Rubripirellula amarantea: one gene and its partner. The protein of the gene in region 1 interacts with the protein of each later gene in a pairwise test. Links are inferred from orthologs where the notes say so. Each region holds a gene or a part of one and is shown on either strand. Other genes may lie near its edges.

Region 1 (7,866 bases):
TGACCTCAAGAGAACTATCGTACCACAACCGACGAGGGATCAATGACGACGTGGACCGTGGATAGTACAATAGTAAGGTACAAATACTTGAGGCCGAGCTGTTGCTGGGATTCGTTCCTTCGGCGAATCGCCCCCCCTCAAATTCTCTTCGAATCGTCTGTCGGAAATTTATATGGCATTGCCCAGTTGGACCGTTGAACTTTTGCGTCGCAGCCTGAATGAGGTTGCTGACCGTGCTCGGCAGCCCGAGACCATCGAAAAGATCAAGACCCAGGCGACTGAGATCCTTCAGGAACTACCGGGCACCGCTGCACGCGGGATCGACGCCGTCATGCGAAGCGCCGAAGTCGGACGAAAATCGGTAGAAAAGTGGGCTCGCAAACACACGCAAATTGCAGTTCCGATGATCAACGCCACGGGCACGTTGATTACCGATCAGGGTGACGGACTCGCGTTGGCCGACCCCGTGTTTGAAATTGGACGCGAAGTCATGGCCGGGGACACGCTTCGCGGCGACGTTTTGGCCGAGCGTCTGCATCGCCGTTTGCAGAAAGCCGTTGCGGATATTAGCCACCCATCGGGTAAACCAGTAAGCGCCGCGATCAGTTCAAGTTTTGCGGCTGCCGTAGCATCGGTAGCAACGTTTTCGGACTCTCGAACCATCGCAGTACATCGGAGCGATTGTGTTCGGCTGCCCGACGGCCAATCGCTTCCTGAATCCCTTTCGTCGATTGGAGTTCGGGTTGCGGGATTGCGCTCAACGGTGATGGAGGTCGGCAGTTCGAACCATCGCGATGCTGCCGATTTTTCGTCGGTCGAACGTGCTTGCGTCGTTGTTGCCGATGGTGGCAGCGAACCTCTTCAGACGTTCGATCTGCAAGACAAGGAAGCGATCCAAGTCGCCGTTCTTCCCGTTGGATTGATTCATAACAAGGTGGATCCGTCGTTTGCGATTCTGTCAGCCGAGGCTTTGTTGGCGGATAAAATCGACGTGGTCGTGCTTCCGGGTGATGGTTTGGTAGGTGGCCCCGCTAGCGGAATATTGATCGGCCGAGCCGATTTGATCGACGCTATTACCTCGTCGGTTGCATGGCGAGTGTTACGTGCATCCGATGCGACGACGGCCATGACGACTGTGGCAATTGAAATAGACGGCTCGTCGGTGGACGTTTCACCTGCGATCGCTCGGTTGCAAACCTCTGAAGCGAATTTGAAGGACCGAGCTGAACGTTTGGCAACGCGGCTTAGCGGATCGGATCTTATTGCGTCGTGCCAAGTCACCGCGGACGATGCTCGTTTAACCCCCAAGGGACGCTGGGTCGTGCCTTCGCGTCAATTGTGCATCCGACACCAAAGTAAGTCAGCCGCCGAGTGGTCACAGTCATTGCGAGAGGACATGCCCGCCATCTTGACCACTCATGACGAAACATTCGTCAAAGTCGATCTGCGTTGGCTAAATGCAGCCTCGGACGCTAAGCTCGGCGAACTATTGGCATCGTAATTTCTCGCAACGACGAGGCGGCCAATTCGCACCATCGCGACGCTAGGTCGCCCGTGGTGCTTGACGCTTTCGCCGGCGATCACTTGGATTTCGGGGTGTTTTTGATTTCCGATCACTTGTGATTTCGGATGTGGGGTTTTGAAATTGAACCCGGCGGACGCGACGATTGTGCTCTCTTTAGAGGAACCTTGATGATGAAAAGCGATCGGATGCCTCTGCTGTTGGCTGCGATCCTAGTCGTCACGCTTGGCTATGCCGCAATCACGGGGCGGCTGACTCCACATCACGTAGCCGACACGCCGAGCTACTTGAACTATCCACTCGATTCGCTGCACGACGCGCTGCTGAGCCCACGCACGCCGGCCTACCCGATCTTTTTGGGGGTGATGAAGGCGACCTTGGGTTTGGCAGTTGTGCCGTTGATTCAGTGGATCATCAGTGCTTTGGCAGCTTGGGCGTTTGCCGTCGAAATGAGGCGATACGGATCGACCGTGAAGGTTGCATGGGCTATCGGTTTTGCAATTGCGCTAAGTTGCACGGCTCTGGACCATCAATCCACGCTCGCCACCGATGCGATCGCCGCGTCGGTCGGCATTTGGGTGGTGACGATGTTGCTGCGGTGGCACCGTACCGAACGAGGATTCAAGACAGCGATTGCGATCATAGGATTGTCTTTCCTAGCGATCATGATTCGGCCAGCGTACCTTGCATTGATTCCGTTCTTAGGCATCGCCGGGACATTAATCATGCGAATGTCCGGCGGCACCATCGGGCGAGGATTAACGACGTCCTTGACGCCGGTCCTGGGAATCTGTCTTTGCGTGATTGGCTGGATGGGATTGCGAGGTGCGGTGGTCGATGACTTTGCGATTCTTCCCTTCGGCCATCAAAATTTGGCCGGCGTGACGTTCCAGTTAGTCAGCGACGAAGAGCTGCGTGCGGTATCGCCAAGTTCAAGCGAATTGATCGAAGCGATTCTTGCTGCTCGCGACGATGCCAAACGTCGCGGTTTCGATTTGGCTGATGACGGTGGCCAAGTCGGGATGACGTCCGCGACCATGACGATCGAGGCCCGTTGGAATGATTTGATCTATCAAGCGATTGCACCGGCGGCGAACCAGCAGTATCCCGACGACGCCGTGCGAGCTCATCGTGAGATTGCGAAGGTCAACAAGGCGATCGTCGCGAAGTATCCGCTGCGTTACGCGCGTTGGATTGCGCTGGCAACGCGACGAGCGATCTGGGGTACGGTGGCAAATTGGCTGATGAACCCATTTTTCTTGGCTGCCACGTTGATTGCACTTGGTATCGCACTGGAGCGGTCGATTCGCTCGACACCAGAATCAGTGAACATGCGCCACGTTAATTCGACGACCGGGCCGAATGAAACTCCCAGCTCGGGGGATGCCGCTGGCAAAGCTGAAAATAATGCTGCAAATGTCGGGGCTAACGCTTTAGTGGGCATCGAATCGAGAGCGTTTACCGACAATCCGATCGGCTGGGATTCCAGGGTGCTATTTGTGGTCGCAATGCTCTACGCCATCTGTATGATCGGGTTCGTTATCCTGACCACGCCTCCGCTTGGCCGTTTCGCTGATGCTGGCGCGATTCTGATCCCAGCATGGATCGCCCAGCGAGCCATCAAATGGTGCTGTTAAGGCCTGATATTGCGATTGCGGGCTGCCTATTTGGGATAAGCGGCCCAGCCCCTACAAAATGCCCACGACCCTATATCGCATTTAGAGGCGCAATTGCGGACAGCTAATGATCTGTCGTACATTTACTGTCAAAACCATCGCTATGAAGTCGAGCGATTGTCGCTTATGATGAGCGGTAGACCAGATCAGTTCTATCACCGGAGGGAGAGGCATCCATGCAGGTCAATGTTTCAGCTAGGCACGGCAGTTTACAAAATGGCGACCAAGAGCTGGTTGTCGAAAAAGTCGAAAAGCTCCGCCGATTGTACGATCGCGTCAATGCGATCGAAGTGACGATTGACCTTAAGGAACTCGATAAACCGTTTGTCGAAATCAAAGTTTCGATCGAAGGTTCCGACGACTGCATCGCGACCGCCGATTCCACCACGGTAATTTCAGCGCTGGATTTGGCGATTCCAAAGGCGGAGCAACAACTCCGACGCATCAAGGAAAAGAAAACTGGCCACCGAGCCACTGGACACAAACACATTGACCCGATCGTTGCCGACGAATAATTGATCCCGCAGCGGTCCAACGATGCACCCAATCATCGCGCCGACTTGGAAATTCCAATGTTTTGGGAACTCTAAGCGAGCGTCACCTCAATGCCCCATCCGGTCAGCGGCTCCGACCTACCAGTCGCCGTCACGGCCGGGATGGACGAGGTAGATTCACCCGCAGCGTTGGCGCCCCTCGTGGCCTCAAGTGATTCAACACTCGGAGCGGTCATTCCCTCCAGCTATCTAGTTGGAGCCCAAAAGCCCCTGGAAATCCTATTCCCATGAAGTTTGCAGATTTTATCACCACCAAGGCGATCAAGGCTGAGTTAAGCTCGATCACCAAAGAGTCCGTCATCGAAGAATTGGTTCAAGCCCTTGCCGACGCTGGCGAGATCGACGCTGAACAACGTGACGACATCATCGCTTCCATCATGAAGCGTGAAGAGCTCGGCAGCACCGGCATCGGCCGGGGTGTCGCTGTCCCGCACACCAAGCACCCCAGTGTTTCCAAACTGGTTGGAACCGTTGGTGTTTCTGATCAAGGCGTGGACTTTGATTCGCTCGATGGCGAACGCGTCCAGCTTTTCTTCTTGTTGATCAGCCCTCCCGAGCGGCCTGGTGATCACTTGCGTGCGCTCGAAAATATTTCTCGTCAACTCCGTGACGACGCATTTTGCCGGTTCCTCAAGCAGAGCAAGAAGCCTGAGGATATTCAACAATTGCTTCAGGAAGCCGACGATAACCAATTCGTGTCTGGCTAATGAGTAACGCACCGCTTGTCCGCAAGGTCGTTGTGCAAAACCTCGAGGGGTTGCACGCGCGACCGGCTCATCTGTTGGTCAAAGCAGCCAACAACTTTCAAGCAGACATCACCATCGGCAAGAATGCCGAGATGATGGACTGTAAGAGCATTTTGTCGCTCTTGATGCTCGGCGCGGCTCAGGGAACCGAATTGACGATTTCGGTCGTCGGCCCCGATGCCCCCGAAGCACTCGAGACGATCTTAGCGCTCTTTGAATCTGGTTTTGACGAAGGCACGGGGACTGAAAACTCGGTGCCTGATAGCGTTGCCCCTCAGGGAGAAAATCCTGCGGGTGCGGATGCTGTTATGCCAGGAGCCAAGCTCGAGGAATAGTGTTTCGCGTGACCGGGGTTGATGACCTCGTCACGCATGCGATTCGTCGATGTTGGCAAAGACTTTCCATCCATACACACACTTTTCACTTACCGCACACAGATGGTTCGCGCCATAGCGATGAATCTTGGCCGTGATGGTCGACATTCAATGCAACCACTCAAGCAACTGCAGGATGTTGATTCAACCAGACAAGTTTCTGGTCGAGCCGCCTGCTGTATCGCTGCGTGCAAACGCGTGCGAACCATCGCCCGACGATGGTCGAACTGCAAGGAATCCCAGTATCGCCAGGAGTTGCGATCGGTCCAGCATTAGTGCTGGATCCAGACGGATATCGCATCCCTCGTGTTTTCGTCGCAGCCGCAAAAGCGGACGAAGAGTACGCGCGCCTGCGTGAAGCCGTTGATCTTGTCGCGAAACGCATCGCTGACAATCGAGACGAAACCTCTGCCGTTGCTGGCGACCTCACCGGCGACATCTTTGCGGCTCAGCTTCAGATGTTGCACGACCCCCGACTGCATGCCGAGCTAGGTCGTCGAATTCGAAGTCAGAATCAATCGGCCGCCTACGCGGTCAACCGAGTGCTTCATGACTTTGCCGCCGCGTTGAAGCAGCTCGACAATCCGCTGCTCGCCGAACGGTCCCAAGACGTTTTGGATATCGAGAAGCAACTGTTGTTCGAACTTGGTGCCGTTAGTGCTCAACCGTTATCGGACTTAACGCATACAACGGTCGTGCTTGCTCATAATTTGACACCCAGTGAAACGGCGAACTTGGATCGCAATTTCGTTCACGGGTTCTGCACCGAAACGGGTGGTCCCGGCGGGCATACAGCGATCGTTGCGAAGGGTCTTGAACTGCCAGCGGTCGTGGGCATCGGCAACTTCATCGAAGATGTCAACAACGGTGATACGGTCATCATCGACGGTGATCGCGGAATCGTCATCATCTCGCCGGATGAGGAAACCCTTGCTCATTACACCCGACGGCTCGAAGAACGAAATTCGCTATCCCAGCGACTATCACAACTTCGCGACCTTCCCGGCGAAACTGCCGATGGCACTCGCATCCGATTGTCGGCCAACATCGAGTTTCCTCACGAAACGGAATCTTGCATCGAACGTGGTGCCGATGGCATTGGGTTGTACCGAACCGAGTTTCTGTATCTATCCAGCCTCGACGAACCCAGCGAAGAGGATCATTACCAAGCCTATTCGCAGGTCGTTCGCGAAATGAAAGGTCGTCCCGTAGTCTTGCGGACCCTTGACCTCGGTGCCGACAAGATGGGGCACCGGCCCTTGGCCGAGCATGAACATAACCCGTTTCTGGGTTTGCGAAGCATTCGGTTGTCACTACGCAATCTCGATTTGTTTCGACCGCAATTGCGAGCCGTGTTGCGAGCGGCCGCGCACGGTGACATTCGTGTGATGTTCCCATTAATCACCACCATCGCCGAGCTTCGACAAGCTCGCATGCTGCTGAACCTTGTCGCCGAAGACTTAAAGGAAGAGGGCATCGAGTATCGAAGCGACATTCCGGTTGGAATGATGGTCGAGGTTCCCGCCGCAGTCGTCATGCTCGATAAGTTTGTCGGTGAAGTTGATTTCCTGAGCATCGGTACCAATGACTTGGCTCAGTACACGTTAGCCGTCGACCGTAGCAACGAGTATGTCGCGGACTTGTATCAGTCCTGTGATCCCGCAGTGCTTCGTTTGATCGCTCGCTGTGTTGAGGTGGCTGACCAGTCGAACACACCTTTGGCGGTTTGCGGCGAAATGAGCAGCAAGCCATCGCGAGCACTTCTGTTGATCGGCATGGGAGTTCGGAACCTGAGTGTTCCACCGTCGACATTGCCACGAGTTAAAAAGGCGATCCGCAGTGTCACGATCACGCAGTGCCAGGAGATTGCGGCTCGCGTGATGAATCTCGAAGCCGCCCGCGACATTGACATGTACCTGCAGGACCGCTTGGAAGATCTTGTACCCGAACTGGTGGTTTCATGAGCGAAGACCAACCCAACATCGAAGCGGCTTCGCCCGACAACTCACCTGTCAATTCAAGCGACGATACGTCGTCGTATCAAGCATCGTCGCCCCAAGCATTGTCGCATCAAGAATTGTCCCACCAAGCATTGTCCCACCAAGCATTGTCCAAGAACGAGGACGCCAAACCAGATCGGGATAAGGATCACGCGGCTTCCTCGGTCGCATCCGAGGCCGACGCTTCGGCATCGACGTCCGATTCTTCGCAAGCCCAGGAAGAAGACGAATCAGCGCCGGCGAAAACTACTCCGGAACCTCCGCTGCGAATCCGCTACCGAGTCCGGTTTGGAAAGACTGGACTGCTTCGTTGGATCGGCCACACCGACCTCGCAAAGCTTTGGGAACGTCTGGGTCGAAGGGCCGAACTGAACTTTTCCATGACCGAGGGCTTTCATCCCAAGCCTCGCATCGCGTTCCCATCGGCGCTGGCTCTAGGAGTCGAATCGCTTGATGAAGTCGTTGAGATCGAACTCGCCGAACAGCTCACACCACGCGAATTGCTCGACCGATTGATCGCCGACAACCAACCCGGGTTAACAATGCGCTGCGTTGCGATGTTGCCCGAGGGATTTGGCAAGGCGCAACTGGCACTTAGCAAGTACGTGGTCACGCCTCCGGATAACGTTGATTGGAACCAAGTGAAAGATGCCATCGCGTCGCTGAACGACGCTGGCAGTCTTACGATCAAGCGAAAGAAGAAGACGTTGACATTTGGCGTCGCGGAAAACTTGCCCGAGATCAATGTTGAAGACGAGCGACTGTGCTTGTCGTTGGTCGCCGCCGAAGGCGCATCGCTCAAGCCGAGTGATGTCATGGCGGCGCTGCAACTGGAAGACTGGATCGAAAACGGCGCCACGATCACGCGTGTTAAGACCCAACTGAAGAAAGAATTTGAAGACACGAATAGCGAGAACTACGCCGAATCGGGCGATGTCCCCGAACCGTCGGCGTTCGCTAATCACACCTAACAAACCATTTTCGTGTCCGGGCG
Region 2 (8,082 bases), on another replicon or contig:
GACCACCCGCCTGTTCCCCTCGCATTCCTCTCTCCTTTGCATATAGACATTTGATGGCATCCCCCGACAACACGATCGACGTTGATGGTCAGATCGTAGACTTAAAGAATCGCGGACTGGCGGCGTTCTTAGCATGGCTCGTGCCTGGATTGGGGCACCTCTACCAAGGCCGCAAAACGAAGGGCTGGATTTTCTTCGTGTGCATTATTTCAGCCTGGATCCTGGGCTTTGCACTCGGCGGGGGCCATGTCGTGTATGCGTCGTGGGTGCCCGGTGACAAACGTTGGCACTATATCCTTCAATCGGGCGTTGGAGCGGCGGCTTTACCGGCCTTGGTCCAGGGAAACAAGATGCGAAAGGCTACGGTCAATGGTCGCACATCCGCGGCCTATGAACCCCTTTGGGGTGGCTTCATGGCGCCGCCGATGCGTCCGGTCATTGAAAACGAAGCGGATGAAGTCTCTGCTTGGTATGCCCGCCGGGGTGCCGGTTACGAAATGGGAACTTGGTACACGGTGATCGCGGGATTGCTAAATATTCTGGTAATCTACGATGCCTTCGGAGGCCCGTTGGCAATTCCGATCAGCGGCCGAAAACGGGATGAAGCCGATCCAAGCGTTCCGGACGATTCGAAATTGGATCCCACTCCGGGATAGGTTCATAAGATCTGCCGCTCCCCCTTCGATCATGCTCTATCAATCTGTCACGGTTCCATGCTTTCGATTTCGCCAACCTACCTGCTTTATTACGTGCCTTTGATTATCACGATCTCGTTGGTCTTCGGCGGAACTCGGCACGAAAACACTCAGGAGATCCTCCGCCATGCCTGGATGACAGGCCGCTGGATCACCAGTTTCATGTTGATGATTTTCGCTGTGCTTTGCTTTCTCGCGTGGATGATCTAGTCCATGCGAGTCCTCACATTAGGTGCCGGTACCGTCGGCCGCTGGGTTGCCGACATGCTTTGCCGACGTCGGCACAGCGTCACCGTCGTTGACATTGATCCCGAAAACGTTCGCCGCATCAACAGCGAACTTGATGTTCGCGCCATTGAAGGTAGCGCTTCGCGCAGCACGGTCCTATTTCAAGCGGATGTTTGCGCCGCTGACATGTGCTTAGCCGTTACCGGTGATGATGAAGTCAATATCGTGGCCGCCAGTATGGCCAAGGCACTGGGTGCCCGTCGTAGTATCGCCCGTGTCTATGCACCCGCGTTCCGTGACCTCAGCACGTTTGACTATCAGCGGCACTTCAATATCGACAGCCTACTTAGTCTCGAACAACTCTCGGCGTTTGAATTGGCCAGAGCGATTCGCAACCCTGACGCAATTCCGCTCGAGCACTTTGCTCGCGGACAATTGGAAGTGTACGAATTGGAAGTCGGCAAGAAATCGTCGGCCGTCGATCATAAACTGCGCGATCTTAAAATGCCCGATTCGATTCGCATCGGATCGATCGCGCGAGGCGGACGTATGTGGATCGCTAGTGGCGAGGATGAAATTCACGTCGGCGATCGCGTGAGCCTGATCGGCAGCCTCGAGTCGGTCAGCAAGGCAAGAAAGTTGTTTTTCAGTGGCAACGAAGACAAGCGAAAGACACGCGTGATGATCGCCGGTGGCGGCGAAACCGGATATCACTTGGCTGATTCACTGTCGCGACGCGACTATGGCATTGTCTTGCTCGAACGAGATGCCGATCGCTGCCATCAACTCGCCAAACAGCTTCCCGATGTGACAATCATTCACGCCAATGCTAACCGACGAACGGTGCTCGAAGATGAAGGCGCCGGCACGGTTGATTACTTCGTCGCTTGCACTGGTTCCGACGAAAGCAACATCATGGCCGGCGTGGAAGCACGTGAACTGGGGGCCGCGAGAGTAATGTGCGTTGTTGGTAGACCCGATTACGCCAACGTTGTCGGCAAGCTTGGAATCGACCGTGCGGTTAGCGAACGTGACGTCGCTGCTCGCCAGATACTTGGCTATCTCAACGAGGGTTCCATCATTAGCAAGAGCCAGCTACCCAACGGTTCGATCAGCGTCTACGAACTCGAGATCATTGAAGGCAGCAAGGTTACCACGGCTCCGTTGGCTGAACTCCCGCTTGCCGGTCGCTGCCTGATTGGTGCGATCCACCGCGATGGTTTTGTGCGCGTACCTCGCGCCGAAGATCAACTGAAGGTTGGCGATGTGGTCGTTGCGATCGTGGATGGTATCAACGAGAACGAAGTCTTACCGTTGTTCCATTCTTAAACTTGCAAAAGTCGATAACGATGGCAGGGGCCAACGAACGGCTTATTGCATGAACCTCTCGTCAACATGCACCGGCGGGTACTCACCGGGATTCATCTCAATCACTTCATCCTCGATGAAGCCTTCGGATTCAAGCATCGAGTGGTCGACCACGGGAACGTCCGAAACTACATCGTATTGCGAATCCCAATCGCTGTACCGAAGTGCCTCAGTGCCACCATTGACCCTTGGTCGCGGATGATGGTTAGGACAATTCGGATCCTTGCAGCAACTCGTCATCGGACACATTTGTGCGTGCGGAATTTCGTCAAGGTGCTGCGTGCTCACTCTGGCGGCCTCACGTTGCCGTTCGTTGCCTAGATCGTAGGGCGTAATCAGTTCCGGCTTTAGGAACACAATCAACTCGCTCTCGCGGATCTCTGTGTCATGAGACCGGAATAGCTTTCCGACGTACTTGATATCCTTCAAGTATGGGACGCCACGGACCGATTCGACGATCGACTTTTGCCGCAGCCCACCCAACGCGAACATTTGCCCGTCGGCTACGCGAACGGTAGTCTCGGCAACTCGGCTGTCGATGACTGGGTTGTTGGCAATGTAGTCCGCGACCACGCTGTACTCGGGTTGCACCTTCATATCGATGGTGCCGTCCCGACTGATTCGCGGAAGGACATTCAGAATCACACCGGCTTCTTCGAACTGGACTTCCGAGAATACGACGCTTGAGTTTTCGACGGGGTTGGCTCCCTGGATCGGGATCTTCTGAACGATTCGGATCGAGGCTTGTCGGCGATCCCCGACCGTGATCGAAGGGTCGGCAAGCAACTTGGCTTCGCTACTGCTATCGAGCGCTTGCAACAACATGTCAAGATTGAACGCACTGTTCGCGGTTCGAACTCCTAAGCTGCCCGCACCGGCGGCACTGGTATCGGTGATCAAACCAGTGGAAGCACTCACGAGGTTTCGAAACTGAAGCGTCTCCGAGTCGTTCAAATCCGCCAACGATAGCCCAGCGCTGTGTGGCTGAGCGGACCAATTAACTCCGAGACGTTCGATCTCTTTCAACGAGACGTCGTAAATCATCGCCGTGATACGAACTTGCGGACGAGCGCGATCGAGCTGTTCGATTGCCTCCGCGGCGATCTCTAGACTCTGGCTACTACCTTTGACCATGATCCGGTTTTCTTCCGGGAAAACGGCGACGATGACTTGGTCACCCAAGGCGGCTTGCAACGGTCCGGCCATTTCTTCCGCTTCAGTGAACTGAGGCGAAAAATAGGCGATCCCGGATTGAGGCATCACAGCGGCCGATGTGAGTGTCGAGGCATCGCCTCCTTCGACCGCAGCACCGGTGTTGAACCCGCCTTCACCCGCCACACCGAACCCAGCGAAAAGCCGGCGAATTCGATCGATCCGATCAGCCGTATCGATCACCAACAGCGAATCGCTGCCGATGCGTCGCATCTGCCCTCGGTCGCTTAGCAACAATCCGGCCGCTTCCAATGCCGATTCATCATCACGTAAAGCTTGAGGCAAACGCAGCGTTTCGTTCTCAAAGTTGGGATCGTCAGCACCAATTTGATCCGCTGAAAGAACCACCAAGCTACTTCCCGTTTTCCGGTAGCTGTAACCTGACGAACTGAGTGCAGCAGACAGCACCTCGCTTAATGGTGCATCGTGAAACGCGCCGCTGACTTCGCCCGAGACTGCGTTTCCGGCGACGATATTGATTCTCCACAGGTCGCTGAGCATAAAAATAACGTCCGAAAGCGGCGTCTTTCGAAACGTGACACTGCCCCGAGTCGCGAGAGCTTCTTCGACTGAACCCGGACGTGCCGCCGGTGCTTGCGAGGCATCACCATCAACCGAGCCCTGGTCGTTTGACCCTAGGTGGCCACTTGAACCGTGGTGATTGGTGGCAGCGGTGCTTAAGGTTGCGACAACGGAAGGTTCATTAGCCGAGATGACACGCGCCGGGCTCTTAACTACAACTGGCGCCGGAGCGTCGATCCCCGGAGCCATCTCGATTGGCCATGATGCAGGCACTTGTTGCAAAGGTTTTACGTCGGCGATGAAGCTTTCGTCGGCAGACACCAAGCTCGAATTGGCGTTCAAGCAGCCAACCACAACCATGGTCATCCATGCGATACGGCCGAGCAAACCCGACAACTCGGTGGTGGTCATTGCCAGTGACGGACCAACGTTCAAACGGTCGACGGGCGAGCACGCAACCGTACTCGCTATCGCCGCTGTCTGTTCGTATATCGTTGGTCTGCCATCCATGGCAATGAACCTCGGGTTGGGTCTTGTTGTTATTGACCACGGCAATCCTTCGCCGCAGGCTTATGGTATCCCAGCCCATTGGCTGCGACACTTACTCGTTCGTTCCGCGAGGCCGTCAGTGGACCGCGTGGAAGTAGTTACTCTTTGTCAGCTTTGTTTCTCGCTAAATATCACTCGCTTGCAACTCCGGCGAATCGGGATCGGCGAATTCATCGTCTAGGTCTTCCACTGGTGCAGTCGTTAATCCAAACAGTGTCAGGCTGCACTCAAGTGCCACAGGAGTTTCGCGGACGGTCGTAGGAGATATCTGCATCCCCTTGGTGATCATCAGCCAGCCTTTCTCGTCGATCAAGTCGATAATCTTACCAATCGCCTCCATGCTCCCATCCGCTTGCAACAAAACCGTATGGTCGTGTAACAGGAAGCCCGAAGGTTCAGAGTACAAAGGCGTTGCGCTATTGATTGGACTGTCGTTTTCGAACGCCCATGCACGGCTTTCGTCTTCACCGATTTCTAATCGCCGAAGAGCCGCGCCCGCTTTGCGAACGATGCCGACTAGTTGTTCTCGAACGCCTTCAATGTCATCCGGCTCGATGCTTTGCTCGACTGCCAATTCAAGTTGTGCCGATATCTGGGTCGCCACCTTCTCAAGTCGCTCCTTCCGCATACTGGCCTGTTCAAACTGAACCCGCAACGTGTCCATTTCAGATACGTCCCGATGGAGTTCAAAGTATTCATCGACCCAGCGGACGCCGAATAAGATGATGGCAAGCAAACTTACGCTCGCAATGATTGCTCGGGTCGTTCGGTCTCTGGCCGCGGATCGTTCTTGTGCCCGCGACCGTTTGGCTAGAGTTGCTGGGATCGGCGGGTTAGCGTTGGGTGACTTCATTGTTGGCCCCTTTGCTTCGGCGAAGGGAGCGGTGTCCTTTGAGCCATGCGATGGCCGGGTGCGCCCGTTTGATTATCCAAACCAGAAGAAGCACTTCGGATGGTCAAACGAACGATAAAGCGGGTCGATTGCGTGTCGGGCTCGGGCGATGTGCCCTTCAGTGCGACTTGAGTCACGCCGGGCAAGTGCCGTAGTGAATTGACGAGGTCATAGATCACCGACTCTTCCACGGTCATGCCGTTGAGTTGGATGGTGTTGCTCGATTCGATTCGGAACTCTTCAAGTCGTACTGTTTCCGGCAAACTTTGCGTGATCAGCTTAAAAGTCTTGTGCCAGTTCGGTTCCGTGGTGATCGCTGAGATTCGATTCAGGTGGGTCAACAGTTCACGACGTTTGGAAACCGCTGCGAACTTCGTTTGTGTGGCAGTAATTTGCGCCTGCAATTCGGCTCGCCCCATTCCCTTCCCGGCATGACGATTTCGCTCCGTCGCGACCATCGCGTAGGCAATCATCAGCGTCAGACAGGCGACGGCAATGGGCCAACACTGATAGACCAAACGTTGCCCCCAAGACAAATCGGGCGCGCGTCGAACATGGTCCAGCAAATCCGGAACACCGTCGTCAGCCAATCGAATTAGCAGAGGAAAAACGGTGGCTACCGATGGAACATGATTCGTTTCATTCGATTCAGAATTTATCTCGTACAACTCTGGCAAATCAGGAATCTGTAAGACCGCCGGTCGGACAACGTCAGAGTCTTTCAACAACGCGATAACATCATTCGTTTTTTCGTGCGGACCGCAGATCAGCAGTTCTTCCAACTCGCCCGTTGCCACACGCCGGTGGCGATGGCAGAACCGTTTCAGACGCGAGAAGTGCCCGACTAAGGCTTCGCAAAAACCAGCATTGTGGTGAGCCGCAGCGGGCCGATAGTCCAACAGCAACATTCCCGCACATGCGATCCCCACATCCCATTGTTTTCCCATTCCATCGGCAACCAGAATCGGCGTATCGCCAATCCGCTTATCTCGCCCTACTAATCTCGCCACACTTACCAAAGATGGCTCAACCCATTTCACATCCATATCGATGTTACGAAATGCGTCGTAGATAATTTGGATCAGCGAACGATTGACCACACCCGTCACTGCATAATCGGTGCTTGGTTCAATTCGAATGCGAGCACTACCGGTCACCTTTTCGCCAGGCCCTAGTTGCAGGTATCGAGGAATCCGCGTTGCTAGGGTTTCTAAATCGTGGTCAACCTCTTCGGGCGAACCGATCGTGACTCGCGTGACACAGAAGTCACCATCAAGTGACACGGAAACCGCATGACGACGCATTTGGTGGCGATCGGCCAACATTTCCAGTGCAGCCTCAAACGCCGATGCCCCTTCGTTGGTCAACCATCCCACTTCGCCATCGTGGTCAACCTGATCAAAGGTTAGCCGATAACGACCATTGTCCATCGGCGTCGCAATAGCGAGCTGAATCGCATGGCTCTCGATACGCAAACCGAAGCAGACTTCGTGCGTCGATGGTTCGCTGGACGCTTGGCTCACGTGATTCATTTGCAAAAGGTAGAAGTAGGACGAGGGCGCAGCCCAATCCAGGCACGCGATCACTCGGACACTTCTTCGATTTCGGTACCATCGGGTTGAACAATCGACGCAAACTCTCCTACCCGACTCCGTGATGGCCAATTGCCTTCGCCTTGAGACGAACGTGCCGGTTATGCTGGATCATTGCCTTCTCAAATCCCTGCATGCATCCAGTTTCACGCTTCCTGACGCCCCGTCGCTATGCTCATCACTCCTGAACTGGATCGTCGTAATCGACTCCTTTCCTTCCTTTTCGCCGGTCTGGCCGCGATCATCGGAATAGGCTTGGCGTGGATATCGCCCTGGTGGATCCTGCTGGCATTAGCTAGCCCCGCCATCTACGTGCTCGCTAGACGAAACACGAAACGACGGATCCGCGTTGCATCGCAACCATTTCCACCGGCGTGGCGTTCTGCGCTAGAACGTCATGTGCAGTTCTATGTCGCCTTGCCTAAACCAGACAAACGTCGGTTTGAGTCCTTGATGCAAATCTTCGTTGATGAAGTCGCCATTACGGGAATTCGCACTGACGTTGATGACCAAACTATTTCACTGGTCGCGGCCAGTGCGGTGATTCCGATCTTTGGATTTGAGTATTGGGAATACGCGGGGCTAGGCGAAGTACTGATCTATCCGAACCGTTTCGGCGAGAACTTCGAAAGCAGCCACCCGGATACCGATCACGTGCTGGGCATGGTAGGGGCAGGACACCTCAGCGGAGTGATGATCTTGTCGAAACCCGATTTGGTCGCTGGCTTTGACATCAGCAACGACAAGCGGAATGTCGGCATCCACGAGTTTTCCCATTTGATTGACAAGGCCGACGGCAGTATCGACGGGATTCCGGCGACGATCCCGCGCGACGTCGTTCGTCCATGGATTGAATGGGTGGGAAACGAATTGCGAAGCGACGCGACGAAATTGGCCCCGAAACGTCGGCACATCGACGATTACGCGTTTACCAACGAAGCCGAGTACTTTGCCGTCTTGTCGGAGTACTTTTTCGAATCCCCCAGCGTCCTCGCGGCCAAAGCACCGCAACTCTATCAAATGC

The links.
Region 2: the proteins of Pla22_RS16460 (region 1) and trkA interact in binary tests that used the Escherichia coli proteins (3 or more experiments, as listed by UniProt). The link is inferred for Rubripirellula amarantea from one-to-one orthologs.

Annotation. Positions count from the first base shown.
Region 1 is NZ_SJPI01000002.1:829,367-837,232, forward strand. The notes cover bases 2,956-5,719. They hold Pla22_RS16460 (PTS sugar transporter subunit IIA), read left to right. Parts: upstream 2,956-3,979; coding sequence 3,980-4,459; downstream 4,460-5,719. Other genes in these bases: Pla22_RS16450 (hypothetical protein), read left to right, coding at 2,956-3,159; hpf (ribosome hibernation-promoting factor, HPF/YfiA family), read left to right, coding at 3,375-3,713; Pla22_RS16465 (HPr family phosphocarrier protein), read left to right, coding at 4,459-4,833; ptsP (phosphoenolpyruvate--protein phosphotransferase), read left to right, coding at 5,091-5,719. Outside these bases: Pla22_RS16445 (PLP-dependent aminotransferase family protein), read left to right, coding at 173-1,501; more of Pla22_RS16450, read left to right, coding at 1,693-2,955; more of ptsP, read left to right, coding at 5,720-6,836; Pla22_RS16475 (TIGR03936 family radical SAM-associated protein), read left to right, coding at 6,833-7,843. UniProt on the Escherichia coli protein: Seems to have a role in regulating nitrogen assimilation.
Region 2 is NZ_SJPI01000001.1:1,641,244-1,649,325, reverse strand. What follows is about bases 101-3,080. They hold trkA (Trk system potassium transporter TrkA), read left to right. Parts: upstream 101-908; coding sequence 909-2,252; downstream 2,253-3,080. Other genes in these bases: Pla22_RS05950 (type II secretion system protein GspD), read right to left, coding at 2,295-3,080; Pla22_RS05960 (hypothetical protein), read left to right, coding at 714-905; Pla22_RS05965 (DUF6677 family protein), read left to right, coding at 101-656. In the rest of the region: more of Pla22_RS05965, read left to right, coding at 54-100; more of Pla22_RS05950, read right to left, coding at 3,081-4,535; Pla22_RS05945 (hypothetical protein), read right to left, coding at 4,699-5,427; Pla22_RS05940 (GerMN domain-containing protein), read right to left, coding at 5,424-6,998; Pla22_RS05935 (zinc-dependent peptidase), read left to right, coding at 7,230-8,082. UniProt on the Escherichia coli protein: Part of the constitutive potassium transport systems TrkG and TrkH. May regulate the transport activity of TrkG and TrkH systems. Binds to NAD(+) and NADH.